DNA from 4 places in the Corynebacterium yudongzhengii genome. Region 2 is predicted to be linked to each of the others. Evidence: predicted binding sites of a transcription regulator. Region 2 holds the regulator's gene; each other region holds the start of a gene.
What was found. Region 2 encodes LexA, which represses DNA repair genes until DNA is damaged. Its sites were predicted from a motif close to CGAACANNTGTTCG; they were not measured.
Positions count from the first base shown of each region.

Region 1: a site for LexA is predicted at 5,013-5,026, ahead of C3B44_RS11285 (HNH endonuclease signature motif containing protein). Genes of this name have one in related genera too.
Region 3: a site for LexA is predicted at 4,273-4,286, ahead of C3B44_RS00530 (HNH endonuclease signature motif containing protein). Genes of this name have one in related genera too.
Region 4: a site for LexA is predicted at 4,987-5,000, ahead of C3B44_RS02740 (HNH endonuclease signature motif containing protein). Genes of this name have one in related genera too.

Region 1 is NZ_CP026947.1:2,450,576-2,458,259, reverse strand. Features, by position in the region: gene C3B44_RS11310 (hypothetical protein) at 1-195, shown strand, start outside; gene C3B44_RS11305 (sensor histidine kinase) at 284-1,366, shown strand; gene C3B44_RS11300 (hypothetical protein) at 1,446-1,631, shown strand; gene C3B44_RS11295 (response regulator transcription factor) at 1,641-2,315, shown strand; gene trhO (oxygen-dependent tRNA uridine(34) hydroxylase TrhO) at 2,327-3,247, shown strand; gene C3B44_RS11285 (HNH endonuclease signature motif containing protein) at 3,324-4,787, opposite strand; gene C3B44_RS11850 (transposase) at 5,159-5,644, opposite strand; gene C3B44_RS11845 (transposase) at 5,699-5,989, opposite strand; gene C3B44_RS11275 (hypothetical protein) at 7,073-7,642, opposite strand; gene C3B44_RS11270 (universal stress protein) at 7,653-7,684, opposite strand, start outside.
Region 2 is NZ_CP026947.1:1,024,779-1,032,462, forward strand. Features, by position in the region: gene C3B44_RS04725 (PTS fructose transporter subunit IIABC) at 1-1,049, opposite strand, end outside; gene C3B44_RS04730 (1-phosphofructokinase family hexose kinase) at 998-2,011, opposite strand; gene ptsP (phosphoenolpyruvate--protein phosphotransferase) at 2,167-3,840, shown strand; gene C3B44_RS04740 (DeoR/GlpR family DNA-binding transcription regulator) at 3,827-4,606, opposite strand; gene lexA (transcriptional repressor LexA) at 4,733-5,428, opposite strand; gene nrdR (transcriptional regulator NrdR) at 6,038-6,496, shown strand; partial or broken gene C3B44_RS04755 (IS256 family transposase) at 6,943-7,684, shown strand, end outside.
Region 3 is NZ_CP026947.1:104,835-112,518, forward strand. Features, by position in the region: gene C3B44_RS00510 (M13 family metallopeptidase) at 1-1,807, opposite strand, end outside; gene C3B44_RS00515 (hypothetical protein) at 1,849-2,481, shown strand; gene C3B44_RS00520 (PrsW family intramembrane metalloprotease) at 2,478-3,395, shown strand; gene C3B44_RS00525 (TM2 domain-containing protein) at 3,390-3,779, opposite strand; gene C3B44_RS00530 (HNH endonuclease signature motif containing protein) at 4,400-5,671, shown strand; gene C3B44_RS00535 (arabinosyltransferase domain-containing protein) at 5,672-7,684, opposite strand, start outside.
Region 4 is NZ_CP026947.1:577,052-584,735, forward strand. Features, by position in the region: gene C3B44_RS02730 (amino acid permease) at 233-1,618, shown strand; gene C3B44_RS02735 (IS256 family transposase) at 1,881-3,125, opposite strand; gene C3B44_RS11590 (hypothetical protein) at 3,180-3,446, shown strand; gene C3B44_RS02740 (HNH endonuclease signature motif containing protein) at 3,482-4,822, opposite strand; gene C3B44_RS02745 (aminotransferase class I/II-fold pyridoxal phosphate-dependent enzyme) at 5,539-6,699, shown strand; gene C3B44_RS02750 (NADPH-dependent FMN reductase) at 6,694-7,269, opposite strand; gene nrdF (class 1b ribonucleoside-diphosphate reductase subunit beta) at 7,325-7,684, opposite strand, start outside.

The DNA.
Region 1 (7,684 bases), 1.1 Mb from region 2:
CCGGGCCAGGAGGTCCTGCTGGGCAACCTCAACTTCGGCGACGGCAACACCTCCCGCGGCCGCATCATCAACGACATCACCGTGACCCAGATCGGCCGTGCCGCCGGCGATACCTCCACCGACAACGACTGGAACGTCAACTCCGCCGACATCACCTACACCGATGGCGGCAAGAAGCACTCCGGTCGCTTCTAAGGAGTACGTGAGGCAGACGCCGCGGGCGCCCTCTGGCTAGAATTGGTGAACATTTCTAGTCGATGCTGAGTAGAGGGCGCTTACGAACGTGGCACTCAACAAGTCTCTCCGCACGGTCTATCTGACGCTGCTGGCTGTGGTGGCGGTTCTCGTCATCGCCGTCGGCAGCGTTTTCGCCTACCCGCTCGCCGGCATCATCTTGACCTTGTGCCTCATCGGCCTGCTGGCGGCGGCGAACTGGCGCCCGCTGATGAGCGCGGTGTTGTTCGTCGTGGCATTCGTCGTCGCGATCATTCACCCCGAGCTGACCAGCCTCATCGACATCCTGCTCGCGCCGATCATGTGCCTGGTCGTCGCCTGCCGCCTGCCGATCATCCACACCGTCTGGTTCGTCCCCGTCATCACGGTGCTGGGGCTTTTCGATACTAACCAAAGCGCCTGGATCACCGACCCCGTCGCCGTGAGCGTCTGGGTCGTCGTCCTCTTGCTGGCGGTGCTCGTCGGCCGCATCGTGCGCCAGCGCGAGCAGGTCCGCGCCCAGATGGCGGAGAACTATCGACGCCGCCGCGCCGAGCTCGCCCGTGCCCTGCACGATTCGGTGGCGGCCTCGCTGACGAACGTCATCGTCCGCGCCGAGGTCCTGGGCCTCAAGCAGGCGGGCGGCGATCCGGAGAAAGAGCTCCAGCTGCGCGCCATCATCGAGGATTCGCGGCGCTCGATGGGGCAGGTCCGCGAGCTCATCCGCGTGCTGGAATCCTCCGACACCGAGAGCCTGGAGCGCGAGTTCACCCCGGCCGAGGCCGTCTTCAGCGACGAGTATCGACGCCTCAGCTCCCATGGCTTCGACGTCCGCGCCAACACGGCGCCGTCCGTGGTGCTCACCACCGATGCCCGCGCGTTGGTGGAGGACTTCGTGCGCGAGGTGGCCACCAACATCATCAAATACGCCCCGGCGGGCAGCGCGGTCATCATCCACCACGTGGTCCACGACGGCCACTACCTCCTCGAAATCACCAACGACACCGACCCAGTACCCGAACACACCGACCAGGACATGTCCACGCACCGAGGGCTGCGCGATTTGAGCGAACGCGCAGCTCACCTCGGCGGGCGCCTGGAGGCCGGGGCAAGAATCGGGCAGTGGACCACGGTTTTAGAGCTCCCGGCATGACGGATCGCTCAATAGGGCTTATCATTGCCGAGTAAAAGTGATCACTGAGATCAACCACAGTTTTCATATAGGGGACATCATGCAGAAGATGAAAAAGAACCTCACCCGCATCCTCGTCGCCGGTGCCACTGCGGCCGCCGTCGCCACCGCGCCGCAGGCCAGTGCGCTGTCTTCCCACGCGGACACCTCCGTCGTGAAGAAGCAGGCCGCCGCTGACTACTTCGGCTGCCGCTACTACGAAAACGTCTGGTGCCGCTTCCTCTAAATCGCCGCCGTGGCTGAGCACATCCGAGTCCTCATCGCCGACGATGACTGGACCATCCGGGACGGCTACACCGCGTACTTCTCGCTCGCCGACGACATCGAGGTCATCGGCACCGCCGGCAACGGGCGCGAGGCCCTCGAGCTTATCGACGATCCCACCACCGACAACGTCGACATCGTCCTCTCCGACATCCACATGCCGGAGCTCGACGGGCCTGGCCTGCTCGCGGAGCTGCGCCGCCGCATCGATGCGCCGGCCACCATCGCGATCACCGCGCTCGATACCGACGAGTCGCTGGTGCAGATGATCACCGGGGGAGCGGTCGGTTACGTGCTGAAGTCGGCCCCGCCGGCGCAGCTTATCGACGCGGTGCGCGACGGCTACCACGGCGGCACAGCGCTCTCGCCGGAGTGTTTGAGCCGCCTGGTCGCCTACGTGCCCCCGGTGAGCCCGAGTTCGTCTCCGGTTCTGCGCCAGGTCGAGGCGCTGGGTCCCACCGAGCGCGCAATTCTCGACGAGCTGTGCACCGGCAAGTCCAACGCGGAGATCGCGGAGGTCACCTTCTTCGCCGAATCCACCGTGAAGAAGGTCGTCTCCAGGTTGATCCGCCGCTTCGAGGTCGATTCCCGCCTGCGGCTGGCCACCGAGGTCCTCAATGCCCGGCGGGCCAACGGGCGCAACTAAAGTCACTGCACGTGGGTATCAGCAAGATTCTTCTGTACTACCAGTTCACCCCGATCGCGGACCCGCAGGCCGTCATGCTCTGGCAGCGTGACCTCTGCGAATCGCTCGGGCTCAAAGGCCGTATCCTCATCTCGCGCCACGGCATCAACGGCACCGTCGGCGGCGACATCGACGCCTGCAAGCGTTACATCAAAAAGACCCGCGACTACCCCGGTTTCAAGCCGATGGAGTTCAAATGGTCGGAAGGCTCCGCCGAGGACTTCCCGCGCCTTTCGGTGAAGGTGCGCGAGGAGATCGTGGCCTTCGGCGCGCCCGAAGAACTCGAGGTCGATTCCCACGGCGTGGTCGGTGGCGGTGAGCACTTGAGCCCGGAGGAGGTGCACGAGCTCGTCGATAAGCGTGGTGACGACGTCGTGTTTTTCGACGGCCGCAACTCCATGGAAGCCGAGATCGGACGCTTCCGTAACGCGGTGGTGCCGGATGTCGAGACGACCCGCGACTTCATCGCCGAGCTCGACTCCGGCAAGTACGACTGGATGAAAGACAAGCCCGTCGTCTCCTACTGCACCGGCGGGATCCGCTGCGAGGTGCTGAGCTCGCTGATGAAAAACCGCGGGTTCGAGGAGGTCTACCAGATCGACGGCGGCATCGTCCGTTACGGCGAAAAGTACGGCAACCAGGGCTTATGGGAGGGTTCGCTGTATGTCTTCGACAAGCGGATGCACATGGAGTTCGGCGACGGCGACGCCGCCCAGCTTGGCCACTGCGTGCACTGCGCGGCGCCGACGAACACCTTCCACAATTGCATCAACGAAGACACCTGCCGCAAGCAGGTGTTGCTTTGCGACGACTGCGCGTCACACACCGCCACCGCCCACTGCGGCCGAGCCGACTGTGCCGAGGTGGCCGCGCGGCTGGCCGCGCAGGGCTAAGAGCGCGGCGGTGGTGCTCGGGGTCATTACGCATGTGCGTAATGACCGAAGGTCCGGCCCCGGGAGGCCCTTGGGGTTAGTCCGCGTTGATGGTATCCGAATCATCGAAACTCAATGCCCCATCCTCCAACACCTCCACCACGGTCGGCACCTCCACCGGCTCATCCAAACACGACGCCTCCCCCAGCTGTTTCATCGGCAAACGACGCGCCTTCGAGGCATACACCTCACCCGTGCGATACCGAAACAACCACACACCAGAGCTTGCAGGCACAAGCTCCAACAACCCCGCCGTCACCAACGCGTGACAAAAACCACACAACGGTGCCATATTATCCGGTTTCGTCTTCCCATCCATCGACCACGGATGCACATGATGAAACTCCATAAACTGCGTATGGCGACACCCCGGAGCCGCACACTGCATCCCCCAGCGCACCAAAATCGCCAACGCCTGCGCATCGGAGACAAACCTGCGTTTCGTCGTCATCATCAACGGCACACCCTGGGTATCTAAGAAATGATCCCGCAACTCACCATTAATGACCTCCGCACTCAACGCCTTTTCACTAGGAACCGGAAGACCCGGCAAAATAGACTGCCCATCCTCGGTCTGAATCAAATGCACCTGAGTACCCGGGGCTCGACGCTTATTCACCGGCGAGGAGCGGGCAATATTGATTAACCCCAAAAGTGCGGGCAACAACTGCGAGGCACTCGTCCTGCCATACCCACTGACCGACGCTACCCGCCTTGTCTCTGAATCACCGTCACCATCAGCGCCGGCACCATCAGCGTCAACACCATCAGCGTCAGCGTCACCGGTGGCAGCACCAGAGGCCTCGCCCTTCTCACCGGCATCGTCGATGACCTCGGCAACCGGAACGGATTCTGCCCCGTCTTCGGCGGCGAGGGCTTCAGCTTCTGCTTTCGCTAACTCTTCACCCAAGCGTTCATCGTCGCTGAAGACTTCGGGGTCGATGTCATCGAGGTCGACGAGGTTGGCGAGTTCCCCGATTTTCAACGCCGCCATGAACTTCGCCCCCAACATCGGATCCAGATCACCGGAGAACCGGATACGCCCGTTGTGTTTATCAACCCATATCTTAAACGTATTTTTCCTAGGGGCATCGTTGTTCCGGTTGTCTCTTCGGGTCATGAGGATGCGTTCGAGTTCCCGGTAGGAATACTCCTCCGCCAACAAGAGCAACTCGATTTCGTTGTCTTTGTTCAAATAGCTGCTTAACAGGCGGACGGTGGAGTAGGTGATTTTGCCGTCTTCGAAGGATTTCGCCACATACGCGAACTCCAACAACAAGCGTGCGACTCTTAAGTAGTCGTAGGCGGTAGTCGGTGCGATATCAAGGGCACGTGTCATCCAGTCCGCGGTAGTCGGTGCCCCGGCTAGACGGGCAAGTTCGCGGGCATCAAAGACGGCGAGTGCGAGGAGGAATTGGGCTTTGTGGTGTTGCATCATGGCGTAGGCGGTGGTGATGCGGTCGAGGAGTTCGTCGTTGGTGAGGTTGGTGTGGTCGTCCATGAATAACCCCCGGTATTAGTTCATGTGTTCGATGTGGTTTGTACACTAGAATATGGGGTGGACACTGACCCCCGACGGGGGTAAAAGCCGGGGGTGGGAACGCCGGTAGAAAGGCTACTAGCAGTGTAAATACACTAGCCGTTCACGTGGATCCTCAACGTCCCGCGCTCGCACACAAGCCTCGAGGAGGCACCTTTAGGCCAGCGCAGTGCTCCTGAACACTTTCGAAAATGTAATCGGCACCCCGCATGTTGGTTCGGGGTAGGTGATAGCGGGTGTCCGTGTGGTGGGTGCTAGGGTTCCGGCTACCTGGTAGCACCCCTAGGGCGTGTCTGACAATTTCTTCAGCTAGGTCATGACGGCGATAGTCATCACGCCGGCCCGGTAGACAACCGCGAGCTTGTCGTACCGGGTTGCCACACCCCGCCACTGCTTGAGGTTGCCGAAAACCGTTCCACCACGTTGCAGCCCTTGTAGGACTGCGCATCGAACGTCGGTGGACGCCCACCCTTCGAGCCTTTCCGCTTCCGGGCGGCGATCACGTCCTTTTTCTCCGGGATCGTCGCCGTGATCTTGTGCTCGCGCAGATACCTGTGCACAGCCTTCGATGCATACGCCCTATCCGCGCGCAGTTCATCGGGCCGGGTGCGCGGTCGGCCCACCGTCCCGGGCATCCGCAGGCGTTTCAACAACGGGATCAGCACCGGGCAGTCACCGCGGTGGCCCGCAGTGACGATCATGGTCAGGGGCATGCCGTGGCCGTCGACCAGGGCGTGGACCTTGGTAGACAGACCACCCCGTGATCGGCCGACCGCGTGATCAGGCGGCTCGGCCAGCGGGTTGTTGTAATTCGACAAAGCCCCCTGTGACCCGCGTGATGTTCGTGGCGTGCTGATGGGCCCGGGTGATCGTCAAAGTCCACCGACACCGACCAGTCGATCAGGTCTTCCGTATCGGCCTGTGTAGGAAGTCGCTGAAGGATCACGTCCGAGGTGTCCGTCCTTGGCCATCCGGTTGTGCCAGGTGTAGACCGTCTGCCAGGACCCGAAGCAGGCGGGCAGGTCACGCCGCGCGATCCCTGCCCGAAGGCGGTAGAGGATGGCCTCGAGCATCTGCCGGGGATCGGAGAACGGTCGGCCTTTTCTCCCCGTGCGACGGGGCAGAAGCTCTTCGACCATCTCCCACTGGGCATCACTCAACATGTGAAAACGCGACACGGGAGCCAGGGTCCCATGCCACGCTTCCCTCAATTGTCAGACACGCCCTAGCCCCTTCGCATCTCTGATGCGGAGATCCCAGGGTTTGATGTTTCCTGTGTCGGCCATATGGAGGGGAATTCTTCTTGGGTACACAGAGGCTCCGGCGATACGCCTGATTTCACGGCGTGTGGCCCCGCGGAGTTTTTCTTACCGGAATGTGCTTGCTGGAGTGTTTCTCGCATCGTGGCGGTCAGCCGGAAAAGAATTGCTGGATCGCCGTCTTGGGCTGCTGGGCTAGGTGAAGAAACACCATCTACGCGTCTATGCCGCGGCATAGTGCGGATGAGTGGTTTTACGCACGTGCGTAATCCGGATCCAATGGATCCCGGAGAACTCATAGGTATACGAGGACGCGCTGTTGGGGTTACGGGGTCGAGCCTTGCTTTTACGCACGTGCGTAATTAGCAATCGATGAATCCCGATGAACTCATAGGTTCGGTTATCGGAGTCGCTCGGTCCTTCGACCCAACTGGGCCACCGCAACGACCCCGCAAGCAGAACAGTCCCAGATTCCCTATGCCGCCGCACAGTGCGGACCGGGATTTTTACGCACGTGCGTAATCGGAAATCTATGAATCCCGGGGCACTCATAGGTATACGAGCCACATTGTCACCTGAGGCCTCTACTTTTTACGCACGTGCGTAAAACAGGGTCGAACTCCCTCACCCTTCACCTTCACAAGGCCATCGCAACGACCCCCACAACCAGAACAGCCCTAGGCTCACTCTGCCGACACAAAGTACGGGTTGAAAGCTTTACGCACGTGTGTAACCGAAAATCAATGGAATCCGAAAAACTCATAGGCATGCGGGACACACCTTCGCCGTGCGACGAGCACTGGTGCCGCCGCGCTCGGGGGGGGGGGGGGGCAGCTGAGAGTTCGGGAGCCTGCTCCGCCGCCGAGGCTGGGAAGAGCCAGCCGGAGTCGGATCGCTTTACCAACTATCCGGAAACTACCAGGAAACTGCCGAAACCGTCTTGCCGGAGAAGTGCCACCAACAAACCGCAACCACAACAGCACAGCGCTACAGCGCAGGCCCTTCAGCGAGCCAGACTTGGACGGTGGTGAGCAGCACCCACATCGTGAACACGACCAGCACCCAGAACACTCCCATCCAGGGCCGCCAGCGCAGGTATGCGTTGAGCTTGCGCAGCAAGAGTGCCATGCAGCCGAAGAGGAAGGCGATCGGCGGTAGGGACACAAGCACGGCCCAGGTCTTTTGGAGCTGTTCGGTGCATAAGAAGCGTCCGTCGACAGCTGCGCAGGTATCGGCGCCGGCGATCATCCGCATCACCACCAGCAGGATGACCCCGAAGGCTAGCGAGCTCAGGATGGCCAGTGCCAGGTAGCGCCACGCCTGCTTGGAGGAGCGGCGGTTCTTCTCTGCGATGACGAGGGGGTCTTCCTGGTCGGCGAGCTCGTCGAAATCTCGCGGTTCCGGGCGGTAGAGGTTGGCGTAGTCGGCGTCGTCGGAGAGGTCGTTCTCTGGGTGCTCGCGCCCGCCCGCACCGAAGCCGGAGCTGTTCAGGGGTGCTTGGGGGTAGCTGGACGTGTCGTCGTCACCATTGTCGCGGCCGGAGAATCGATGAGACATGGCGCAGAGTCTAGTACCAGCTGTCGGCGGGCGAGGGATGCA
Region 2 (7,684 bases):
AAGTTATCTAGGGAGAACGACGTCGCGGCCTGCTCCCACTCGTCGGCCACCTCGTAGCCGCCGACCAAAAAGCCGAACGCCTGCAGCAGGCCACCGGCGGCGACGAACGGGATCATGTAGGACACACCCGTCATCACGGCCTGCTGGATGCGCTTCGGCCAGCTCTCGTGCTGCGCCCCGCCACCCGATTCCGCCTGCTCGGTGCGGCTTACGGTCACCCGCGGGGCGTCCGGGTTGTCGGCGGCGGCGAGGGCTTCGTCGAGAAGTGCGCCGGGCGCGTTGATGCCGCGATTGACGGGGGCTTGCACCACCGGCTTGCCGACGAAACGCTCCTTGTTCCGCACCGCCACATCCACGGCGAAGATCACGGCGTCGGCGCGCTCGATGACCTCCTTAGCCAGCGGCTCGCCGCCCGAGGAGCCCTGCGGCTCGACGAAGAAGTCGATGTCCTCGCGCTTGTCGGCCTCCTGCGTCAGCGCGTCGGCCGACATGTAGGTGTGCGCGATACCCGTCGCACACGCGGTGACGGCGACGACGGTCTTCTTCTCCGGCGCGCTCACGGCGGGCTGAGCGGCTGTGGCCTTGGTGGCCTTCGTGGCGCCGAGCACCTCGTCGACGGCGGCGACGATAGCACCCGGGGTACTCGCCGCCCGCAGCTTCTCGAGGAAATCCCCCTTGACCAGCGCCCGTGCCAGCTTCGAGAGGATCTTGAGGTGGGCCTTGCCGCCACCTTCCGGGGCAGCGATGAGAAAGACCAGCTCGGCGTCGCCATCGGGGCCGGAGAAATCGACGCCGCGGCTGAGGCGTGCGAACGCCAGTGTGGGCTTATCGACGGCCGCGCTCCGACAATGCGGGATCGCGACTTTCCCCGGCACCCCCGTGCCGGCGGAGGCCTCGCGGGCCTGGGCGGCCGCGGCGAGCGCCTCGGGGTCGTCAGAGCGGCCGGCGTCGGCGACCACCTGGGCGAGCGACGAGATGACCTCGTCGGTTGTGTGCCCTAAATCAGCGTCGAGGACGACGAGGTCCTCGGTGAGAATCTTGTCAGACATATCAGTTCCGTTACTTTCGGAGAAATCAGGTCTACGTCACTCGGTCGGGGAGTCGTGGTGCCGGGCAGTCCGGCCGCGGCGGTGCCGTACGCGACGGCGCGGCGCAGGCGCTCGGGGGGCTGGTCGCCGTCGGCACGCCCCATGAGGTAGCCGGCGAGCGAAGCGTCACCCGCGCCGACCGTCGAGCGCACCGTGGTCGCCGGGGCAGACGCCTGCCAGATACCCGCGGCGGTGGCCAGCACCGCGCCTGCCGCGCCGAGGGTGACCACGACGTCGTCGATACCCCGGGCCACCAGCTCGCGGGCGGCCTGGGCCACGGGGGTGTAGTCGCCGGCGTCCGCGGAGCGCTCCAGCTCGGCGCCGTCGATGCCGAGTAGCTGGCCGAGCTCGTAGCCGTTCGGCTTGATCACCGTGGGCGCGGACTCGGCGAGGTTCTTAGCGAGTACGCGGATCGGCTCATCCGAGGTGTCGATAGCCACCGGCAGCTCGGGGTTTTGCTCACGCAAGGTCTTCAGCAGGTCGACGTAGAAATCCGCAGGCACGCCCGGCGGGAGGGAACCGGCGAGCACCACCATGTCTGCCTTGTCGGCGTGCTGGGTGGTGAGATCCATGAGTGCCTGGAACTCCTGCGTGCTTAAGTGCGCGCCGGGCCCGTTGATCTTGGTGGTGCGCCCGCCGGCCTCCGTGACGGTGAAGTTGGTGCGCACCCGATCGGTGGTGGTGACCACGTCGTGGTGCAGCCCGGTCTCGGCGGTAAGGGTGAGGAAGGGATCGTCGATCGCCGCGGGAAACAGTGCTGTGGTTTTACGCCCGGTGAGGTGGAGGGCGTGGGCGACGTTGATGCCTTTGCCGCCGGCGGTGCGGCTGACGGCCTCGGCGCGGTGGACCTCGCCGGGGACGAGTGTGGTCGACATGTCCAGCGTCACGTCGATGCTGGGGTTGGGGGTCAGTGTGAGAATCACGGGACGCCTCCGTGCGTTATGTAGTGGGTCTCACTTCCCATCATTGTGGTTTTATGTCCGAATGTCAATGCCGGAAATGTCCGAACGGTTTTGATTCTGTTTGCTGGGTAGACTGGGGCAGAGAGAATCTGTGTACCGCGACAGAAAGGCACACCGTGACCAACGACAGCATTCAGGGCACCGGCGTGGTGCCGGGAGTCGCCTACGCACCTGCGGTCTGGGTCCGCCCGCGCCCCGAGCTCCCGGAGGCGGGCGAGCCCATTGCCGAGGATGCCATCGACGCCGAATACGCCCGCTTCGAAAAGGCCGCCGACACCGTGGCCGAGCGCCTCGGAGCCCGGGCACAGGAGGCGGTCGGGGAGGCTGGTGAAGTCCTGAAGGCCACCGTCGGCATGGTGCGCGACCGCGGCTGGCGCAAGGCGGTGAAGAAGAACGTCCGCTCGCTGCAGCGCGCGGAGTTCGCCGTGGTCAACGCGACTGACAAGTTCATCGACATGTTCGAAAAGGCTGGCGGCCTCATGCTCGAGCGCACGACTGACTTGAAGGACGTGCGCGACCGCGTCATCGCTGAGCTCCGTGGGGAAGAAGAACCCGGCCTGCCCAATGCCCACGAGCCCAGCGTGCTCTTTGCCGACGACCTCGCCCCGGCCGACACCGCGGGCTTGGATACCGAGATCTTCACCGCACTGGTTACCGAGCTGGGTGGGCCCACCAGCCACACCGCGATCATCGCCCGGCAACTCGGCGTGCCCTGCGTCGTGGCCACCGGCACCAGCCTGCGCGACATCCCGAGCGGGGAGAAGGTCCTAGTCGACGGCGCCTCCGGCACCATCTCCCGTGACGTCGACGAAGCTAAGGCCCGCGCCGCGGTGGCGGAATCCGCCGAGCGCGAGAAGCTTATCGCGCAGTGGGAGGGTCCGGCCGCCACCCGCGACGGACACCGGATGCAGCTGCTGGCCAACGTCGCGGATCCGAAGGCGGCCCGCGCCTCCGCCAAGAGTCAGGCCGAGGGGGTGGGTCTCTATCGCACCGAGCTGAACTTCCTCTCGGCGGCGAAGGAGCCGGCGGTCGACGAGCAGGCGGAGATCTACCGGCAGGTCTTTGAGGCTTTCGGTGACCGCAAGGTGGTCGTGCGTACGCTTGACGCGGGCTCGGACAAGCCGATCGCCTATGCCACGCTGCAGGAGGAGGAAAACCCGGCGTTGGGTGTGCGCGGTTTGCGCATCGCCCGCAACAACGAGGGCCTGATGACGCGGCAGCTCGACGCGATCGCCCAGGCCGCCGAGAGCCGCCCCGAGGGGGCGCAGACGTGGGTGATGGCGCCGATGGTCGCCACCCGCAAGGAGGCGACCTGGTTCGCCGGGCTCTGCCGCGAGCGAGGCCTGACCGCCGGCGCGATGATCGAGGTTCCCGCCGCCGCGCTGCTGGCGGATACGATCATGCCGGAGCTGGACTTCGTCTCGATCGGGACGAACGATCTGACCCAGTACGCGATGGCCGCGGACCGGCTCTCGCCACAGCTGGCCTACCTCACTGACCCGTGGCAGCCGGCGGTGTTGCGCCTGATTCAGATGACCTGCGAGGCGGGCAAGCGTCACGACGTCCCCGTCGGCGTCTGTGGCGAAGCCGCCGCCGATCCGTGGCTGGCGTGCGTGCTCACGGGCCTGGGGGTCTCGTCGCTGTCGGCGGCGGCGAATGCGCTGCCGGCGGTCGGCGCCCAGCTGGCTGAGTTGGATCTCGACGACTGCCGCGCGATGGCCGAGGCCGCCCTGTCGGCGGCGGGGGCTACGGAGTCCCGCGAGCAGGCGCTGGCGGCTATCGGGCGATAACGACGTCGACCTCGCGGTCACGCAGGGCCGCGACGAAGGACTCTGGCGCCCGGTCGTCGGTGATCACGACGTCGATGTCGTTAGTATCGGCGAAGCTCACCAGAAAGTCGTTGCCGAGCTTCGTCGAGTCGCACAACACCACGACCTTGTGCGCGTTGGTGACCATGGCGGATTTCACGGCGGCCTCCTGGGAGTCCGCGGTGGACAGGCCATGATCCAGCGTGAGGGCGTTGGTGCCGATGAACGCGACGTCAGCGCGCATCAGCGCCAGGGTGCGCAGCGCGGTGGCCCCGACGACGGCCTGGGTGATGGCGCGCACGGTACCCCCGAGCAGTTGCACGTCAGGGGCGTTGTGGGAGGCCAGTTTGAGCGCGGCCGGCAGCGAGTTGGTCACGATTGACCAGCGGGCCCGCTGGGCGCGCTCGGCGATGAGCTCCGCGAACGCGTTGATAGTGGTGCCGGCGTCTAAGAACAGGGCGCCGTCTGCCTCGGGGAGGTACTCGGTGGCCGCGCGGGCGATGGCGAGCTTCGCCGCCTGCGCCGAGCGCGAGCGGGTATCGAGGGAGGACTCAGTGGTCTGGAAAGACTGACTGGCCACCGCTCCGCCGTGGACGCGGTGGACAACTCCCTCGCGGTCGAGCACGGCGAGGTCACGTCGGATGGTCTCCGCCGTGACGTCGAAACGATCGGCGAGGTCAGTGACGTTGACGCGACCTTCGACGGCGGTCAGCGAAGCGATCTGCCGGCGACGTTCCTCTGCGTACATGTCACCCTCTTTCGTTAGGATCTGTGGGACTAGACCCAGTGTGCACGAAATCGGGCAGTGGGGGTGTCCGATTACCCCCGATCAGCCAGGAAACGTGTGGCTTTAGAGGACGTTCTTAGAGCCGGCTTAGAGCCGGCGGAAGACCGACACCACCTTGCCGAGGATCTCGGCCTCGTCGCCCGGGATCGGATCGAACTCGTCATTGTGGGGCAGAAGCCACACGCCCGTGGAGTCGCGGTGGAGCTCCTTAACGGTGGCTTCGCCATCGAGCATCGCGGCGACGAACTCGCCTTCCTCCGCTACCGGCTGGGCGCGAACGACCACCCAGTCACCGTCCATGATGCCGGCGAGCTTCATCGAGTCCCCAATGACCTTGAGCATGTAGAGCTCGCCGTCACCGACGATCTCCTGCGGCATGGGGAAGTAGCTGTCCACTTCTTGCTCGGCCAGGATCGGCGAGCCGGCCGCGATACGGCCAACGACGGGGATGTAGCTCGGCGCGGAGGCCTGCTCACCGTTCGGGGCGGTCGCGGGCTTCGACGCCGGCGCCTCGCGTTCATCGCTTAGGTGCCGGATATCGACGGCGCGTGGCTTGTTGGGGTCGCGCCGCAAAAAGCCTTTCTTCTCGAGCTCGTTGAGCTGGTAGGCCACCGAGGAGGTGGAGGTGAGGCCGGCGGCGTCGCCGATCTCTCGGATGCTGGGGGCGTAGCCGCGCAGCACCACCGCGTCCTGGATGACCTCCAGGATGCGGCGCTGGCGGGGCGAAAGGGTGGACATGTCTGGTTTGCCGCGCTGGGGGCGGCTCTTCTTGGATGCAGCCATTTGGACTCCTCGTCGCTGGGATCGTTACCTACTGTCTATCACGAAACCGCCTTTATGTTCGAGACATTGTGGCCAAGTGTGGACAGATTTTCGAACGCCTGCTATCTTTCGAACGTGTAAACGATAATCGAACATACAATCGCATTGATGAATGTGGTGTCCGCTGGCTTCGATAGTCTGCCGGCGAACCACAACGAAAGGAAAGGCGAGAACCATGAACTCCCAGACCACGGCGTATCGTACCCGTACTGTGTGTCCCTCTCCGGCAGCCTCTGCCTCGGTGTGGGATGCGGACGTTACCGCGGCTGTCCCCAGCCGTGGACGACATGTTCGGACACTGAGTAGGAGACTGGCAAACCCGCAGGTTACCGCCCAGTCGCCTTCGCAGGTCGCAGAGCGGGATCGCTTCGAACAACGGCGCGAAATTGGTCGCGGAATGCTGCTCGGCACCGTTTGTGGATTTGTACTGGTGGTCGGCTCTGTTCTCGGTTTCCAGCAGGGGGAGGCGCCGGTGTCCCAGCAGACGGCCGAGACCTTGATTGCGGTCAGTGGGCACTAAACTCAGGTATCGCACCATGTGAGTGACCGATACCGAGGAGGCTGTTCGCCGTGTACTGCCCTTTCTGCCATAACGAACAGTCCCGGGTCATTGATTCCCGTGTGATCGATGCCGGCACCTCCACTCGCCGGCGCCGGGAATGTAGCAGCTGCCACGGCCGTTTCACCACGATAGAGAAGGCCGTGCTGCTCGTAGTGAAGCGTAATGGCATCACCGAACCCTTTAGCCGCGAAAAGCTGATTATGGGCGTGCGCCGCGCGTGCCAGGGCCGAGATGTGCCCGATGACGCGCTGAAGAAACTCGCCCAGGAGGTTGAGGAGACCGTGCGCGGCCAGGGAAGCTCCCAAGTCGACGCCAACGACATTGGCCTCGCTGTGCTGGAGCCCCTCCTCGAACTCGACGAAGTCGCCTACTTGCGCTTCGCCTCTGTGTACAAGTCTTTCGAAAGCGCGGAAGACTTCGAATCCGAGATCCGCTTGATGCGTCGCCGCAACCGAAGTCAGGTGTAAAGGTTGTGGCGGGTTATCCGTTGGGATTACGCACGTGCGTAATGGGGGATGACTGAAAGGCCGATTGGCCTGGGCCACCTGGGGCACATTTTTACCTTGGCCCCTGATTTTTACGCACGTGCGTAAAGGTGAGAGGAGTTTTCAGGGGTGGCTCTGCGGGTGGATCCGTGCGGGACGCTGGACTATGCCGTGGCATAGTTTGTCCGAGTTTTACGCACGTGCGTAGTTTTGTTTAGGGGCCCAGACGGGGGTGTTCGACGGTCTGTGGATCGCCGGCTCTTGGTTCTTAAACTCCGGGCGTTACGCACGTGCGTAATTGGTCGGGGCAAATTTGAGGAGCGGCGGCGAGCGGAGCTCCAGTCGTGCGGGCCCGCCTAAAACCGACGGAGTGAGGGTGTCAGGAAATTTGTGTGTGAGGCTCTGATCCAGAAGGAGTTTCACCGATAATGACAACGGTGACAACGAAGAAAAACCATGACCAGGACAAGGTCAACGAGATCAGCGAGAAGCTGATGGAAAATCCTGAGCTCGCCAAGCTGATTGGCGAGTTGTCGACGTCCACCGATAACGCCAGCGACCTGGTCAAAGCCCTGTTGCAGGCATCGATTAACGCTGGTTTTGCAGGCGGAAATGGATGCCCATTTGGGCTACGGTCATTCCGACCGGACGATGAAGGCCCAGGTTGAACCAACACAGGGTAGTAACCACCGCAACGGGTCGTAGACCAAGACCGTCAATTCTGGGCACGGCGCGTTGGAAGGGATCGTGCCCAGGGATCGTTCCGGCACGTTTACTGCCCAGATGGTGCCCAAGGGCTCACGCCGGCTGACAGAGCTCGATGACATGATCATCTCGCTGTACGCCGGTGGGATGACAGTGCGTGATATTCAGCACCATCTTGGCTCCACCCTGGGGGTGGATATGAGCCCGGATACGATCAGCACGATTACCGATGCAGTCTTAGACGAGGTGATGATCTGGCAGAACCGTCAACTCGACGAGTTCTACCCAGTAATCTTTTTTGATGCGCTACGCGTGAAGATCCGCGATGGCCACCGTGTAGTCAACAAGGCGTGCTACATGGCGGTGGGCATCGACATAGACGGTATCAAGCACATCCTGGGCTTGTGGATTGCTGATAATGAAGGTGCCGCCTTTTGGGCATCTGTGTGCGCAGATCTGGCCAAC
Region 3 (7,684 bases), 920 kb from region 2:
GCGCGTGCGGGTCGATCGCCAGGTACTGCTGCTGCATCTCCGGGCGGATCGCCGTGCGCCACACGCGCGCCCACGCCAGGAAGAGGCGCTGCAGGCCGGTAAACTTCCGGCCCTGAATATCGGGCGAGCCTTCGGCGATGTCGAACTCGCTGGGCTCGTCCTCGCCGTGGGCCTCGACGTATTTCTGATACGCGACCACCGCGATGCCTAGCCCGCCGAGGTCGCCGATGTTCTCCCCGAGGGTGAACTCTCCGTTCACGCCGCGGGTCTCGATTCCCTTCTCCTGCAGAACCTGGGGCACCAAACCGTCGTATTGATCCACGAGCTTGCTGGTCAGCTCGTTGAACGCGGCGCGATCATCGTCGTTCCACCAGGATTCGAGGTTGCCGTGGCCGTCGTAAAGCGATCCCTGGTCGTCGAAGCCGTGGCCGATCTCGTGGCCGATGACCGCGCCGATCGCGCCGAAGAGCTCCGGGGTGTCGAAGGAGGGGTCATAGAACGGCGCCTGGAGGATCGCGGCGGGGAACGTCACGTCGTTGACCACGGGGTTATAGAAGGCGTTGACGGTCTGCGGGGTGGTCACCCACTCGTCGCGATCCGCCGGCTTGCCGATCTTGCCCAGCTCATAGTCGTGCAGATACTGAGCGCCGGCGCGGACGTTATCGAGAAGGTCGGCGCCCGCGGACTGAAACTCGAGGCCCTCGTAGGAGCGCCACTTGTCGGGGTATCCGATCTTCGGGCGGAACTGTGCGAGCTTCTCCAGCGCCTTCTGCTTCGTCTCGTCGGTCATCCAGTCGAGCGCCTGGATGCGCTCGTGGTAGGCCTTGAGCAGGTAATCGACGAGCGTGAGCATCTCCTTTTTGGAGCTGGCCGGGAAGTACGTATCCACATAGACCCGGCCGATCTCCTGGCCCACCAGCGACTCCGCGAGAGAAACGCCGCGCTTCCAGCGGGCCTTCTGCTCCTTCGCACCGGACAGCCGCGTGCCGTAGAACTCGAAGTTCTTCGCGCTGACCTCCTCCGGCAGCACGCCGGCCCGCGAGCGCAGGATGTGCCACGTGCCCCACAGCTGCCAGTCGGCGAGGCGGTCGTCGCTAAGCAGCGACGCCAGGTGATCGAGGTAGCTGGGCATCATGCTGACGACCTCGCCGGCGGGCATCCCACCGGCGCGCAGCAGCTCCTGGATGATGCCCGGCAGCGAGGACAGCTCGACCTTGTTATAGGTCTTCACCGCGTCGCGAGAGGCCACCACATCCCAGTGACCTGCGGCGATCTCCTTTTCCAAGCGGACGGTGCGCTCGGCGGCGGTGGCGGCGTCCAGCCCGAACAGGCGCGCCGGGTCGAGGAAGCCGAGCATCGTGGCGACGTGCTCGCGATACGCCTCGAGCGTCTCCGCGTGTGCCTCGTCGCGGTAGTAGGCCTCATCCGGAAGCCCGAGGCCCGACTGCACCACATACGCGATGGCGTCTTCCGAGCCCGAGTCCTTCTCGACCCAAAAAGTCACCGGCGCCCCCACCCCGCGGCGCTCCAGTTCCCCGAGGCGACGGGCGAACTCCGTGACATCGCGGGCCGTGAGGCGGTCGAGGTCGTCGTCAAGCGGGGCGAGCCCGGCGGCGTCGACCCCGGCGGTGTCCATAAACGAGGCGTAGAGGGTGCCAGCCCGGCCCGTGTCCGTCTCCACGAGGCCATGCACCTGCTTCTCGGCGGTGTCCCGCAGCTGGTGGAAGGTGCCGTCCACGCCGCGGTCGTCGGGGATCACGTGCTTATCGAGCCAAGGTCCGTTGACGTAGCGGTAAAGATCATCCATGGCCCCGATAATAGGCGCTGGCCCGGGTAGGCTGTGGCAGTATGCGCGCCGTGACTGCGAGTAGATACCAGCTGAAGCCTCGTCGTACCTTCAGCTATATCGCCATTATCGTGGCGTTTTTCACGGTGCTGATGGGCGTTCCGTGGGCGCTGATGTTAGCGATCCCGCAGGCGCAGACCGAGCGGGAGCCGGTCGTACTCTCCTCGGCGTCGCATGACATCGAAATCCCCGTGACCGTCGGCGGCGAGCAGCTGCGCTGCGCCAGCAACTTCGAAGCGATGCTGATGTTCGGCTATGACTGCGGCGACGTGCTCGTCGAATCCATCATCCACGACCAGGTCGCCGACCGTGAGCGCACCCTCCGTCGCATGATGAGCGCCAGCTCGGCGGGCTTCGTCGAGGCCGACGGAGAGGTGATCAACGTTGGCGGCACGCTGGTGCTTTTCGACGATCTCACGCACCGCATCGGCATCCTCACCGAGATCGACGGCGGGCGCACGATGTACGCGCAGGTCCAGGACGTCGGTGCGAGCGACAGGTTCCTACCGATCACCGACGGGGTGTGGCGGGCGCTTCACGACGAACCCCTGCCCGCCGAACTCGCCGCCGCGGTGGAGGAACTCGGGGCGGGGTCGCTGTCGGAATCTCTGTCCGAATCGTGGGAGTTTCTATGAGCCGTACGTTTTTGGTCTTCGCGATTCTCGCCACAGTGGTCGCGGTTCCGTTCATCGCCTTTAACCTGATAGTCGGGTTCCTGGGTTCCACCACCGCGGCCGGGATGGGGCTCGTGTTCTCCTTCGGGTACCTAGCGCTCATCCTCTTGGTGCTGCGGCTGACGCCCTTCTGGCCGAGGCTGCCTTTCGGGCAGACGCTGTGGTGGATGGTTGCGTCCCTGATGTGGGGCGCGGGTTTCTGCATGACGATCGTGCTGCTCACCGCCGGTCCCGCGACCTACATGGCCCAAGCCGCCGGCTGGGAAGACGCGCTGGCCTCGTTCGGCGGCGCCTACCCCGAAGAACCGGCCAAGGCGCTGGGCGTGCTGGTGATCCTGCTGGCCTTCCGCGGGCTCAACCGGCCCTGGCACGGCTTGGCGACGGGCGCCGTCGTCGGCTTGGGCTTCGAGACGATCGAGAATTTCCTCTACGGTGCCATGCTGGCCTCGCTGCACCCAGATTCGGATTTCGACGGCGTCATCGGCGCCTGGGTCCTGCGCGTCTTCGCCGGTCCTGGTCTGCACATCATCTGGACCGGGCTGGTCGGCTGGGGCCTTGGCCAGGCGCTGTTCGCGGCGCGGCGCGGCCTGCTCTGGCGCTTCGGTGTCGTCTTCGGGTGGCTCTCGGTCGCCTTCGTCGCTCACTTTTTGTGGAACTACTTGGGCTCGAACTCGGTGGCGCTCGCGACGATGGTGCTCGCCGGCGTGATTCAATACACGGCCATCGCGTGGGTGGTGTGGCGAGCCTGGCGACAGGCCAAGCGCGACCGCACCTATGTTTACACGAAAGGTGCCATTACCTCGATCAAGCAGTGGCGCGAGACAATGCCGCCGGCGCGGGGGAGGCATCGCGTGGAGGCTGAAAGCGGGTTATGATTTCAGCGGAACGCCGCGCGAATCCTTGTCGTAGCCCCCGCTGCCAGTAGCGATGAAAATCAGTTCGGTGACCCACCACGCGAACAAGATGATGATCGTAAGACCGCCGATGATCCATCCCACCCACGGGATAGGGGTGATCAGCGTGGCCAGATGCCCCAGGATTCTGAAGATCCCGCGGGTGGTCTGGCCGAGGTAGAAATTACCCGCTCCTATCCCGGAGAGGAAGAAAGTCAGAAGGAAAGCGGCTAATTTACTCTTCTGCTTCGACGGGTGCACCGGAAGTCCGTCTTTGTCGTAGAGCGTCGTGTCTGCCGACGAGTGGACGGCTGGGTAATGGCTGGCGGCAGTCGAGTTGGACTGCTCGGGGCTGGGCTGCGTCATGGGAGTTGGCCTTTCTGGGCTGCTACAAGCCCTCTTCAGAACTGGTACGAGGGCAACATTAAGAAAGCTGGCGGCGGGTGGGAATGAAAACGGGGAGCGCTCCCCATGACTGCTCTTGTGGGGCTTCGCGAGGGCTGCGCACTATGCGGCCGCATAGTGATATGTCGCCGTTGCGGCGTGTGCCGGGGGTAGTTTTCGCAAGAAAAACACGTCCGGGCCTTGACCGCAGGCGAGAAAAGGGGTTGAGGTAGAGCCACGACGAGCCGGTTACCGGAGCGTTGTCGCCTGGAGCCGCGGAGGCTCCAGAGATTTTTCTGGGCTAAGTTTCTACCGCATCCCGCTGTTTACTATGCGGCAGCATAGTTGAAAGCCGTGTCATCTCCCTTTCGAACGCCTGTATCTATTCGGGAAGACTACTATGCGGACGCATAGTCTCTCGTATGTTTGAGCTCGGTAAATGCGCCGGAATTAGAACATGTGTGTGAATATAATTCGAACATGTGTCCTAGTTTTGTGTTAATGTAGGGTCCAACAAGCAGGCAGACAACGCCATCAGGGGGATTTACATGTATACACCGGGGGAAATCCGGGATATGCCCGCAGAAACACTCGTTCGAACGATGACGCACGTCCATCAGGAGATGACCCGATACCGGGCGGCGTTCATCCTCGCGCTCGCGGATTTTCACGCCCGTGGGCTCGCTAAAGAGCGTGGCGCCCCGTCGACGCAGATATGGCTTCGCCGGCACCTAGGCATCGCAGAATCGACCGCCTGGGAATACCTGCGCCTCGGCAAACTGATGCATGAATTCGAGCTCGCTGGCCAGGCTTTTCTCGACGGCGAGATCGGCTACACCGCCTGCCGCCTCATCTCCGCCCACCTCACGTGCGACAACGAACAACGCCTCGTCGAACTGGCCAGGACACTGACTCTCACGGAACTCGAAGCCGTCTTGGCTGGGGCCGATAAAGCAGATAAACAGCCCAGGCAGGAGAGCTTTCACCTCGGCTATGACGACGAAGGGTGGCTCACCGGCAGCTTCCGCCTCAACCCAGAGCACGGCGCAGCGCTGAAAGCTGCCCTCAAGATCGCTGAGCTAGCCAGCATCCGCGGCCTCGAGGACATTGACCCCGAGGTCCTTGCCGACGATGACGCGCTCGACGAAGCACTCGCCGAGGCAGAAAAGACGCCCGAGGCGGCACCGGCAGAGAACCCGCCGGCCAGCGGTTTCGGTGCACCGCTGCGGCAGCACATGCTCGGGGCATTCCTATCGATGACCTCGATGGTGCGCTCGAACCCCACCAGCCCGCTGAGAGCGCCCGGCACCCAAGTCAACCTCATGATGACGGAAGACGGCCGGCCGTATATGCCGGAAAACCCGGCCGCCCGCGCTCCAGACCTCGTCGCCGCCGCCTTCAACGGCATGCTGCGCGCCCACATGCTCGACTCCGATGGCACCACCATCATGGTCTCCCGGCCGCGGCGGCTCGCCAGTGACCTGCAGGTCCGCGCGCTCGTGGCCCGCTGGGGATTCCAGTGCGCCATGCCGGGATGCAACCACTCCCGCTTCCTCGAGATGCACCACATCGTCTGTCACCACCACGGAGGCCCCACGGCCGTGTGGAACATGATGCCGCTGTGCGCGGCCTGTCACTCGCTGGTCACCGCGGGCGTCGTCATCGTCGAGCTGGACGACAGGGACCGGTCGATGGTGTACTTCCGCTTCCCCGATGGGACCACGTTCTTCTCCAAAAACAGATCCACCCCGATGATTCTCCATCGGGGTGGATTCGAAGAAGTGGAGGAGACGAAGGTCCTCGCCCTGACCGGCGACAGCTTCGACGACGCGGAATTCCCAGCGGCCGAGGAGACCGAGGAGGAACCCGAGTGATTAGTCCTCGCGGATCTTCATGTCGGACTCGTGCCAGAGGCCCGAACGGACGATCTCCTCATGGTTGATTACGGCCTTATCGGGCTCGTTGCCCTCGGAATCGCGGCGCAGCTGGTAGCGCTCAAGGGAGCCCCAATCGCGCTGCCAGTCGTTCGCGGCGTAGCTGGGGATCTCATACGAGGTGTTGACGGCCTCCGCCGTGGCCATCGCGCCGCCACCGTAGAAGTCCTGGAACCCAGACAGAGCCTCCCTACCGGGGTCATCCGGCGAGATGCGGTACTCGGGGATCTCGGTCACGCCGGCATAGTGATCGAAGCTGCGCTGCTCCGGGAACTGCAAGGCGACCGGCCAGTCCAGCAGAGCCGGCGGGGTGTCGTCGATCTCGTCCGACATCTGCGACAGCTCCGGAATACGCGGCGGGGTAAAGGCCAGCCAGGTGTCCGGATCCAGCGACGTGTCCTCGGCCACCAGGCGAATGGTATCGGTCTCCTCAGGCAGCGCGTCGAGCGGCAGTCGCAGGTTACGCCACGTCGGGGCCAGGCCCGGATCGAGAAGCTGAGCCTCACCGAGCACCTCGGGCTGGCCGGAGCCGTCGCTCTTACCGAACTCGACGACGAGCTTCTCACCCGGCTGCTCGATGCCGTCACGGTCCGTGTGGGCGATCCTGCCCGCCGCGGAGACCACCAGCAACGGGGTGTTCTCCTGGATCTCGGGCAGTTCGTACCACGCGGTCGTCGTCTTCGCCGCCGTAGTCGGAGTCTCCGTCCACGAACCGACGACCGGAATCTCCGCAGGATCCAGGTGGAACGGCAGGTGGGCAAAGGAACCGTTCACGCCCGCCCCGGCGCGCACGCCGCCGGCGGTGTCTTGGGTCTGCTGTTCGTCGTCAGTCGACCCAGTCGTCGAGGTGTCCTCGTCCGTGTCCGTGGTTCCCGAAGTGGAATCCTCGTCGTCGCCGGTGGATCCCGTTGTCGTGTCGGCATCGTTGTCGGTAGCCGTGGAACCCGTGGTGGCGGCGTCTTCGGCACCGTTGTCGCTGCCGATGGCGCCGACATTAGCGGCGTCGGTGCTATCGGAGGTGATCGTGCCGGGCACACCGTTGGGGCCGAAGCCCACCGTGTCCTCGTCTTCGAGCGAGTCGCCGAAGTCGACGTCGTCATTAAGCGGGGTGAGGAAGGAATCGTTGGTGTTCGTCTCCAGCAGGGTGTCGCCGGCCAAATGCGAGGTGTCGCCCGTCAACGAGCGCAGGTTGCCCAAACCGACGGTATACGCCGGGTACTGGTCGACGAAAGCCTTGACGAAGCTGGCCATCGCGAAGAGCACCACGAGGATGGACACCAGCGCCACCGGGGCGGTCATGGCGGTCGCCCACCGGCCGGCGTGCTGGCGGTCGCGGGCGTCGAAATCCTCGACCGTGCCGGCCTTGATGGCCTGGGCGCGCGTGTACTCGTGGCGGAAGGTCTGGAAGATGCCAAACGCCAAGATCAAAAGGGAGATCAGCAGGATGATCGAGGTGAACTCGATACCGCTGATCTGTGGCTTCTTGTCCCACCACGGCACCCCGTAGGCGGAGATGTACCACCAGCCATTCCAGCCGGCGAAGGTCAGCGCCAAAAGGAACATCACCGTGGCGAGCGCGAAGGTGCGCACCCGCGGAGAGCGGACCGCGATCTGGCTGAGCACCACCGCGCCGAGGGCGGCCACGGCGCCCGCGATGCCGGCGTAGATGCCGAAGTGGTGGGTCCACTTCGTCGGGGTGAACATGAGGAAGAACATGCTCAGGCCGACGATGAGCAACAGGCGGATCGTCGCCCCGCGGTTCACGCCCGGGATGCTGCCATTGCGGATGACTCCGTAGAGCACCAGCCCCAGGCAGGCGAACATGAGGAACATGGCAAAACGACGGGTCAGCGAGCCATCGACGGTTTCCTGGAACAGGGTGGCGTAGCGGACGTACTCCGAGTACCACTCCAACGCCGGGCCGACGGCACCGCGCACGCGGGTCGATTCCAT
Region 4 (7,684 bases), 450 kb from region 2:
AAATCTACACCGTGGCCGGACATGACTCACCAACATGAAGGATCTCTGTCCCACTGTCATGCTCTTTTGTTCCCAGCGTCGAAGGGATTTCGCACAACGAAAAGGAAAACACCACCGACCAAGACTGCCCCAATGGCCTGCGCTTACTCACCCGGGTAGCCGAAAAACTGGTGGCCGGCCAGCTGGCGTAGCCGGCGATGCAGTAACTAGATTTTTGTGAAAGTAGGTACCAATGTCCACCACAGACAAAGCGACGGCAGACGACGAGCTCCCAGAGCTGCACAGTAAGGAACATCTCAAGCAGTCGCGCGATGAGTTCCGCATGAAAAACCTCACGGAGGCGGATACCGAACAGATTCGGCTCAACCGTCGCGGCAGTGCCCCGAACGGCACGTATCTCTCGTGGGTGATCACCCTGTTCGGCACTGCCGTGGGCGCGGGCATCCTCTTCTTGCCCATCGACGTGGGCAGCTTCGGTTTCTGGACGCTGGTGATCGCGACGCTCATCGCCGTGCCCATCGTCTTCTTCTCCCACCAGACCTATGCCCGCATCGTCTCGGCGTCCCCAGAGCAGGGGCTCGACGTGCTGCAGGTGGTCACGGCCCTGACCGGTCGCAAGCGAGGTTTGGCCACAGCGATCATCTACTGGCTGGCGATCTATCCCACGGTCCTCATCTATGGCATCTCGGTGACGAATGCGCTGGATAGTTTCATCGTTAACCAGCTCAACGGCCCGGAGATCAACCGGGCGTTGCTCGCCACGGTGTGCGTGGGCGTGCTTACCGGTGCTTTCGCCTTGGGCAAAAGGGCCACTCTGCGTCTGGCGAACGCGCTGGTCTACCCGCTGATCATCGCCTTGGCTGGGGTGTCGATCTACCTCATCCCTCAGTGGGATCTGACCAGCTTCTGGTCTTATGAGTCGGATACGCCGCTGTGGCAATCGCTGCTGCTCATCCTGCCGGTGCTCGTGTTCTCCTTCAGCCACATGGCGGCGGTCTCGCAGTTCGCGCTCGATATGCAGAAAGAGAAGAAAGGCGATGTCGCCGCCACCGAGCGGCATGTCTCTCGCATCGAGATGACCACAGCGCTGCTGCTGGTGTTGTTCACCATGTTCTTCGTCTGGTCGTGCACGCTCGCGTTGGGCTCCGAAGGCATGGACGCCGCCCGCGAAGCGAACGTGCCTGTGCTGTCCTACTTTGCCACCCAGGACAATAACCAGTTCATGGCCCTGATCGCGCCGGTGATCACCCTCTGTGCCATCGCATCGTCCTATTTCGGTCACATGCTCGGCACCGAGGAGGGGACCGCGTATCTGGTGCGCGTCGTCGCCCCGGAGGCGTCGAAGAAGATCGACCAGCGACTGCTGAACTACGGCATCTACGTTTTCGTTTTTGTTACGACGGTCGCGGTAGCCGTCTACAACCCTTCGATCCTCGATCTGATCTCCGTTGTCGGCGGAATCTTCATGACGTTCTTGGTCTACCTCGTGCCCAACCTGCTGTTCCGCAAGGCCCTGGCCTTCCGGCACTACGCCAATCGCCCCGGCACGCTGTTCGTCGGCATCGTTGGCGTGATCATCATGGGCGTCACCGTGTGGCAGATGGTGACCGGCAACTAAGTACCTAAACATCCAGGAAGGAGTCTCATGCTGCGCGACGATCTTGGCCTGTTTCCTCACTACGCGCCGGGTAAATCCGACCCGACCAAGCTGAAGTTGACGTCGAACGAATCGAATATGCCCCCGCTGCCGAGTGCGCAAGCAGGCACGCCAGGTACTTGTCGACGGTCAAGTCCGCGGGAGTGGTGTATCTGTCCTTCCTGAATCATTGGAATCTAGTGGAGGGGGTGTCGGGGACCGGCGCGGGCTGGGTTGCTGTGCATTAGGCCGCTCCCTCGGTCGTGACGGTGTTGCTCGCGTCGACGGTGTTGGCGACGATAAGCTTTCGGGTTTGTTCCAGGCTTGCCAGTGACATGTAGCGCTTTTGTTGAATCCAATCATCATGCTGCTCGGCGAGCACTGCCCCGACGAGTCGTACTACCGCGGCCCGATTGGGGAAGATGCCGACAACGTCAGTACGCCGGCGGATTTCCCGGTTGAGTCGTTCCGTCGGGTTATTCGACCACACCTTCGTCCACACAGCTTTCGGCGTGTTCGTGAACGCTAAGATCTCATCCAACGACTCTTCCACGTATCCGGCTACTTCTGGGAAACGCTGGTGACAGAACTCTACTACTTCCCGGGCTTGGTCCCACGTGGACCTGGCGTCGGCTTGCTGAAAAATGGAATGAAACATCCCCGACAACGTCGTCCACCCGCGCTTGGAAACTTTCGAGGAAAGGTTCTTGGCAAAATGCGTTCGGCACCGCTGCCAACCGGCAGTAGGAAGAACTTGGCCGACAGCGGCCTGGATACCCAGGTGGGCATCACTAGTGACGAGGTAGACTTCACCAAGTCCGCGGGCTTTTAAGTCCTGGAAGAACCCGGTCCAAGATTCCACGGACTCTGATGTTGCTACTTGCATGCCCAAAAGCTCCCGGTAGCCGTCGTTATTGACACCGGTGGCAATAAGCACGCTGGTCGTGACTACCCGTCCGCCTTCACGAACTTTCATGGTCACCGCATCACAGGACAGGTAGTAGTACGGGCCCTGATCAAGCGGGCGGGTTCGAAACTCCTCGACCATGATGTCGAGTTCTTTGGCCATGTCAGAGACCTGGGACTTCGACAGGTTGGTGATCCCCAGTGTTGCGACCAGGTCGTTCATCCTGCGGGTGGAGACACCCTTTAAGTAGCAGGTGGCGATCACTGTGGTCAGGGCCCGTTCGGTTCTGCTGCGTCGTTCCACAAGCCAATCAGGAAAGAAGCTCCCGGTGCGTAGTTTTGGGATAGCGACGTCAATGGAGCCGACACGGGTGTCGAGTTGGCGGTGACGGTAGCCATTGCGGGTGTTGGTGCGCTGCGGAGAAACAGTGGCGTAGTCAGCACCGCAGACGCTGTCGGCCTGAGCCGAGAGGATTTGGTTGATGAAGTCCGAGAGCATTTGGCGCATCAAATCTGGGGACGCTTGAGTCAGTAGCTCTTCGAGATACGCGGTCGGATCGATATGATGAGGGTCAGCGGCCATCGCAGGGTACTTCCTTTCGAGGATAGGTAGAAGTTGATTCGAAAGGTACCCGCGATGGTCGCCTTCATGCACACCGGCACAAGACTTACCGCGGGCTACAGATACACCACGCTAACGGACGCAACCCTTGTCGACGTCCTCGGAACCGCTCCTTCCCACGGCAACTTCGTCTGGGTCCCGGGCAGCAACGGTCCGGAGCTCGAGCGGCATTTCGCTGAGAACGGCATCCTCATCCGTAGCTACCCCGATGCGGGTGCGCGTATTAGTGTGACGGATCTCGATGAGGCGTACCGGGTGGCTGAGGTGTGGAGAAGGCGCTGAGAGGACCCTGGTTTGAGGTGGCATTGGTTGTGTCATCAGGGCAAAGCGGGAAGTGCGTCGTCATCGAAGCTGTCGGCGTCCTCCGGTAGTTCGAGGGGGAGGAAGGAAGCGTCCTCGATGCGCATCGGAAGGCTGCGGTTTTCTGAGGCGAAACGTAGACCACCGGGGAATTCGAAGAGAATACTGTTCGGGCTCTTGTGATCAATTGTGACGCTCACTATTCCTAGGGAAACTAGTGAGTGGCAGGCGGCACAGATGGGGATGAGATTCCACACCGCAGTCTTACCGCCTTCGGCATAGGCTTTGATGTGGTGGAAGTGGATGAATCGGGAATGATTGCACCCGGGCATCGCGCACTGGTAGTTCCACAAGGCGATTAACGCCCCGGCTTGTGCATCGCTGACTAGGCGCTGGGCTTTCGAGATCATGATGTGTACGCCGTGTTTATCGAGTAAGTGGACTCGCACATCCCCGTTGAGGATTGCGGCCACCAACTCTGGTGAGTGAGCCTGAGGGATAGCAGGTAGCGTTGGCCGGCCTTCTTCATTCACGATGACATTGACGTGGGCGCCGGGAGTGCGCAGCCGGTTCATTGGCTTAGAGCGTGTCATGTTGATCATCGCCAGAAATGATGAGAATAGGTTGTTGCGCATTGGTACCCCGTAGCCGGTGGCGTCGCGTGGATCGAGCGGTTGGCCATTGTCATCCACCATCGGGGACGACTCCAGTTCCGCGGGTACTTCGACAGGCTCTGCGCTTGCTTCCTCCAGTTCACGATCCAGTGCCTTAGGATCTTGGAGGATCGCTGGGTCGAGCTTACGCAGGTCCCGGTAGTTGGACAGTTCCGCGATTTTGAGTGCGGCGAGGAAGCGGGTGGCGTTTTCCGCCGACATGTGGGCGGTGATTTTGGCCCAGCCGGTGTCATCATCGATATCAATGCGTAGTGATTCGAGGCGTTTCGTTTCTTCGGGTTCGCGCATGCCGGCGAGTGCCAGCCGGGCCTCAGACAGGGTCATCGAGGTAGCGATCTCGTGGATTCTGGGGACGTTGTCTGGGGTGAGGTGCTTAGTTATAAGGCGCACCATGGAGTAACTGATGCTGCCCTCAAGGAATTCGCTGGCGATCGTAGGGTATTCGCGCAGAACCGACCCGATGCGTAGGTACTCGTAAGCAGTGGATTCTCCGATCTGGAGATGCCGGACCATCCAGACAACTGTGGAGGGGGCGCCGTGAGTGCGGACGAGGCCTCGTTCATGGAAGGTGGCCAGCGTAATGATGAGGGTGGCTTTGAAGATGGTGGTCTGCTTGTTGGAGTGGTGCAGCGTTTGTACGAGGCTGTCATCGTCTAGGTGCGTGAGTTCGTGGATGGCGAGCATGGAAATATCCCCCTGATTGATGTCCGCTCACTTGTTCTAAATCTAACATGGTATCCGAAGCGAAACAAGGGGTGGGGGCAATTATTTTATGCCATTTAGCTGCGTGTTCTTTCTATGCAGTGGCATAATCTCGTTCTAGACGTAGGCGAAGGACACCTCAGTAGCGATCAATTGTTCGGTGAGGGGTGTCCTTTGTTGCTGCGTGAGATTCTTTACTATGCAGTGGCATAGTTTCCTGAGTGGGTTGTTCGAGGCGTTGTTCTATGCCACGGCATAATCCTGACTTAGGACATTTAGTCAGGTTTAGCCAGGTTCGCGGGTAGGGGCGTCGAAAGGCCTCCCGTATGCTCGGCGCCGTCACCGGGATCGACGTTGGATGGTGTTTGCCGTTGCGTCTCCATGGCCTGGTGTCACCCCGTGGACGGGGTGCGCGACGCGTGCTTCGTTTATGCCACGGCATAATCTTGGCCTAGGCCATTTAGTCAGGTTCCCTGCCACAGCTTCTCAAGGCCGGAAAACAAAAATACGGTGCCGAAACTCTCCAACGTCGACGCGCACAGCAGCGTGCCAGCCCCTAATAAAGCACACCCCAGAACCAAGGCGCGGAAGAGGAACCCAGCAGACCCCGAACCAAAACATATCCTCTAGCAGGTTTCCCACCAGAACCCCCGCCAACAGTAATTAAACATCGTTCAGCATTGGCTTAGTATGCAAGCATGACATGGCTGGAAGCGTCCGCAGAACAATCCCTGAACTCCTGGAGGCGCCGAGGGCTGGAGCGCATCCCAGCGACTTTCGCCTCAGCGCCCACCCCCGAGGCGGTGATTGATTCCCGCACCATGGTGCTTTTCAGCTCCTCGAACTATCTGGGGTTGGCACAGCACCCACGTGTCATAGAGGCGGCGTCCCGCGCCGGAGCCTTCTTCGGTGCCGGTTCCGGGGGATCGCGCCTGACCACGGGGACAACCAGTGCGCACCGAGAGGTGGAACGGGTGTTCGCGGAGTTTCTGGGCTACCCCGAGGCGGTGCTGTTTTCTTCCGGCTTTGCAGCGAATACGGGCACTCTCCAGGCGCTCGCGGGACCCGGCACAGTGATCGTCTCCGATGAACGCAACCACGCCAGCATCATCGACGGCTGCCGCCTCGCGAAAGCCCAGGGCGCGGCGGTAGAAGTCTATCCCCACCGAGACATGGGCGCGCTCGAGCGCGTGCTCGACAAACACCATGACCGCAACTGCTTAGTGGTAAGCGATGGCCTGTTCTCCATGGACGGCACCGTCGCTGCGCTACCCGAGCTGATGGCGATCTGCCGTGCCCACGAGGCTGCCGTGATGGTCGATGACGCCCACGGCACCGGAACCCTGGGTGCGTCGGGACGTGGCATCGTCGAGCACTTCCAGCTCCACAACGACGCCCCCGATGTGTTGGTGGCGACTGCCTCGAAGGCCCTCGGGGCAGAAGGGGCAGTAGTCGCCGGCTCTCCGGCGCTAACCGAGCTCCTTCGCCAGAAGGCGCGCTCCTATGTGTATTCCACCTCGCCCGCGCCAGCCACCTGTGCCGCCATTGCGGAGGCCCTCGACATCATCGCCGGTAGCGCCAGCCCGCTAGGAGCTCTCCGCGCGAATATAGATCACCTGTCTCATCGGCTGGGGTGGAAGACGTGGGAGACCCCGATCTTTCCCATTCCCATCGGGGGTGAGGAGCACGCCGTAGCAGTCTCAGAAAGCCTTCGTGAGCAGGGATTTTTCGTTCCGGCTATTCGCTACCCCACGGTCGCCCGCAACCGCGCGATCCTCAGGGTCACGCTCATGGCGACACACACCGCTGCCCACATTGACTCGCTTGCGAACGCACTAGACGGCCTCATCCACTCATAACCGCGAACCGGCAGTCGTCGTCACGAGCTCGCTGAAGCGCGTGATGTAGTCGCGAACGAATGCGACGGTGCGCTCCGGGGCCAGGCGATCCTTGTCGATCAAAGTCGGCGATTGGCCGAGGAAGATCTCCGGCTGACCGAGAGTCGGCATGTCGAAGTAAGACAGTGCGAGGCGGAGATTCTTCTGAGAGGAATAGCCGCCCATGCGGCCGACGGAGTGGCTGATGATGCCCGCCGGCAGCCCCTTCCATGCGACGTCAGAGTTGGGCTTGGAGCCGATGTCAATGGCGTTTTTGAGGTAGGCGGGGATGGTCCGGTTGTTCTCAGAGGTGACGAAGAGAACCCCGTCAGAGTTTTTGATTGTGGCCCGAAACTGCGTATAGGAATCGGGAGTGGAAACGTCCGTGACGGAAGGATCGTCGTAGTCGAAGTTGTACAGCGGCAGGTGGCCGATCTCGACGATCTTCGCGTCGATGGCATCCGGGAAGTAGTCCAGGCAGCTCAAAGCTATTTTGCGCGCATAGGACTCCCGGCGCAGGCTGCCTACGAGCACGGAGACGTTATAAGTCATGGTTTCCTTTCGGTGAAGTATGTGCAAAAAGTGTGTGCAGAGAAAGCCCCGGTACCTAAAAATCCCAGTCGCTGTCATCGGTGTCTTCGGCTACGCCCATGACATAGGAGGAGCCGGAACCGGAGAAGAAGTCGTGGGTCTCGGTCGAATCTGGGGCGAGGGCTGCGAGGATCTCGGGTTTGACCACCGCGTCTTCGAGTGAGAACTTTTCCTCGTAGCCCAAGTTCATGAACGCCTTGTTGCAGTTGTAGCGGACGAAGCGGATAGCGTCGTCGTCAAGCCCCAGTGGCGCGTAGACCTCCTTGGTGTAGGCCACCTCGAGTTCGTAGAACTCGTCGCTGATGTCCTGGACGAAGCGCCGCATCTCTTCCTGGCGCCCCGCGGACTGTCTCTCCAGCCCGCGCTGGTATTTGTA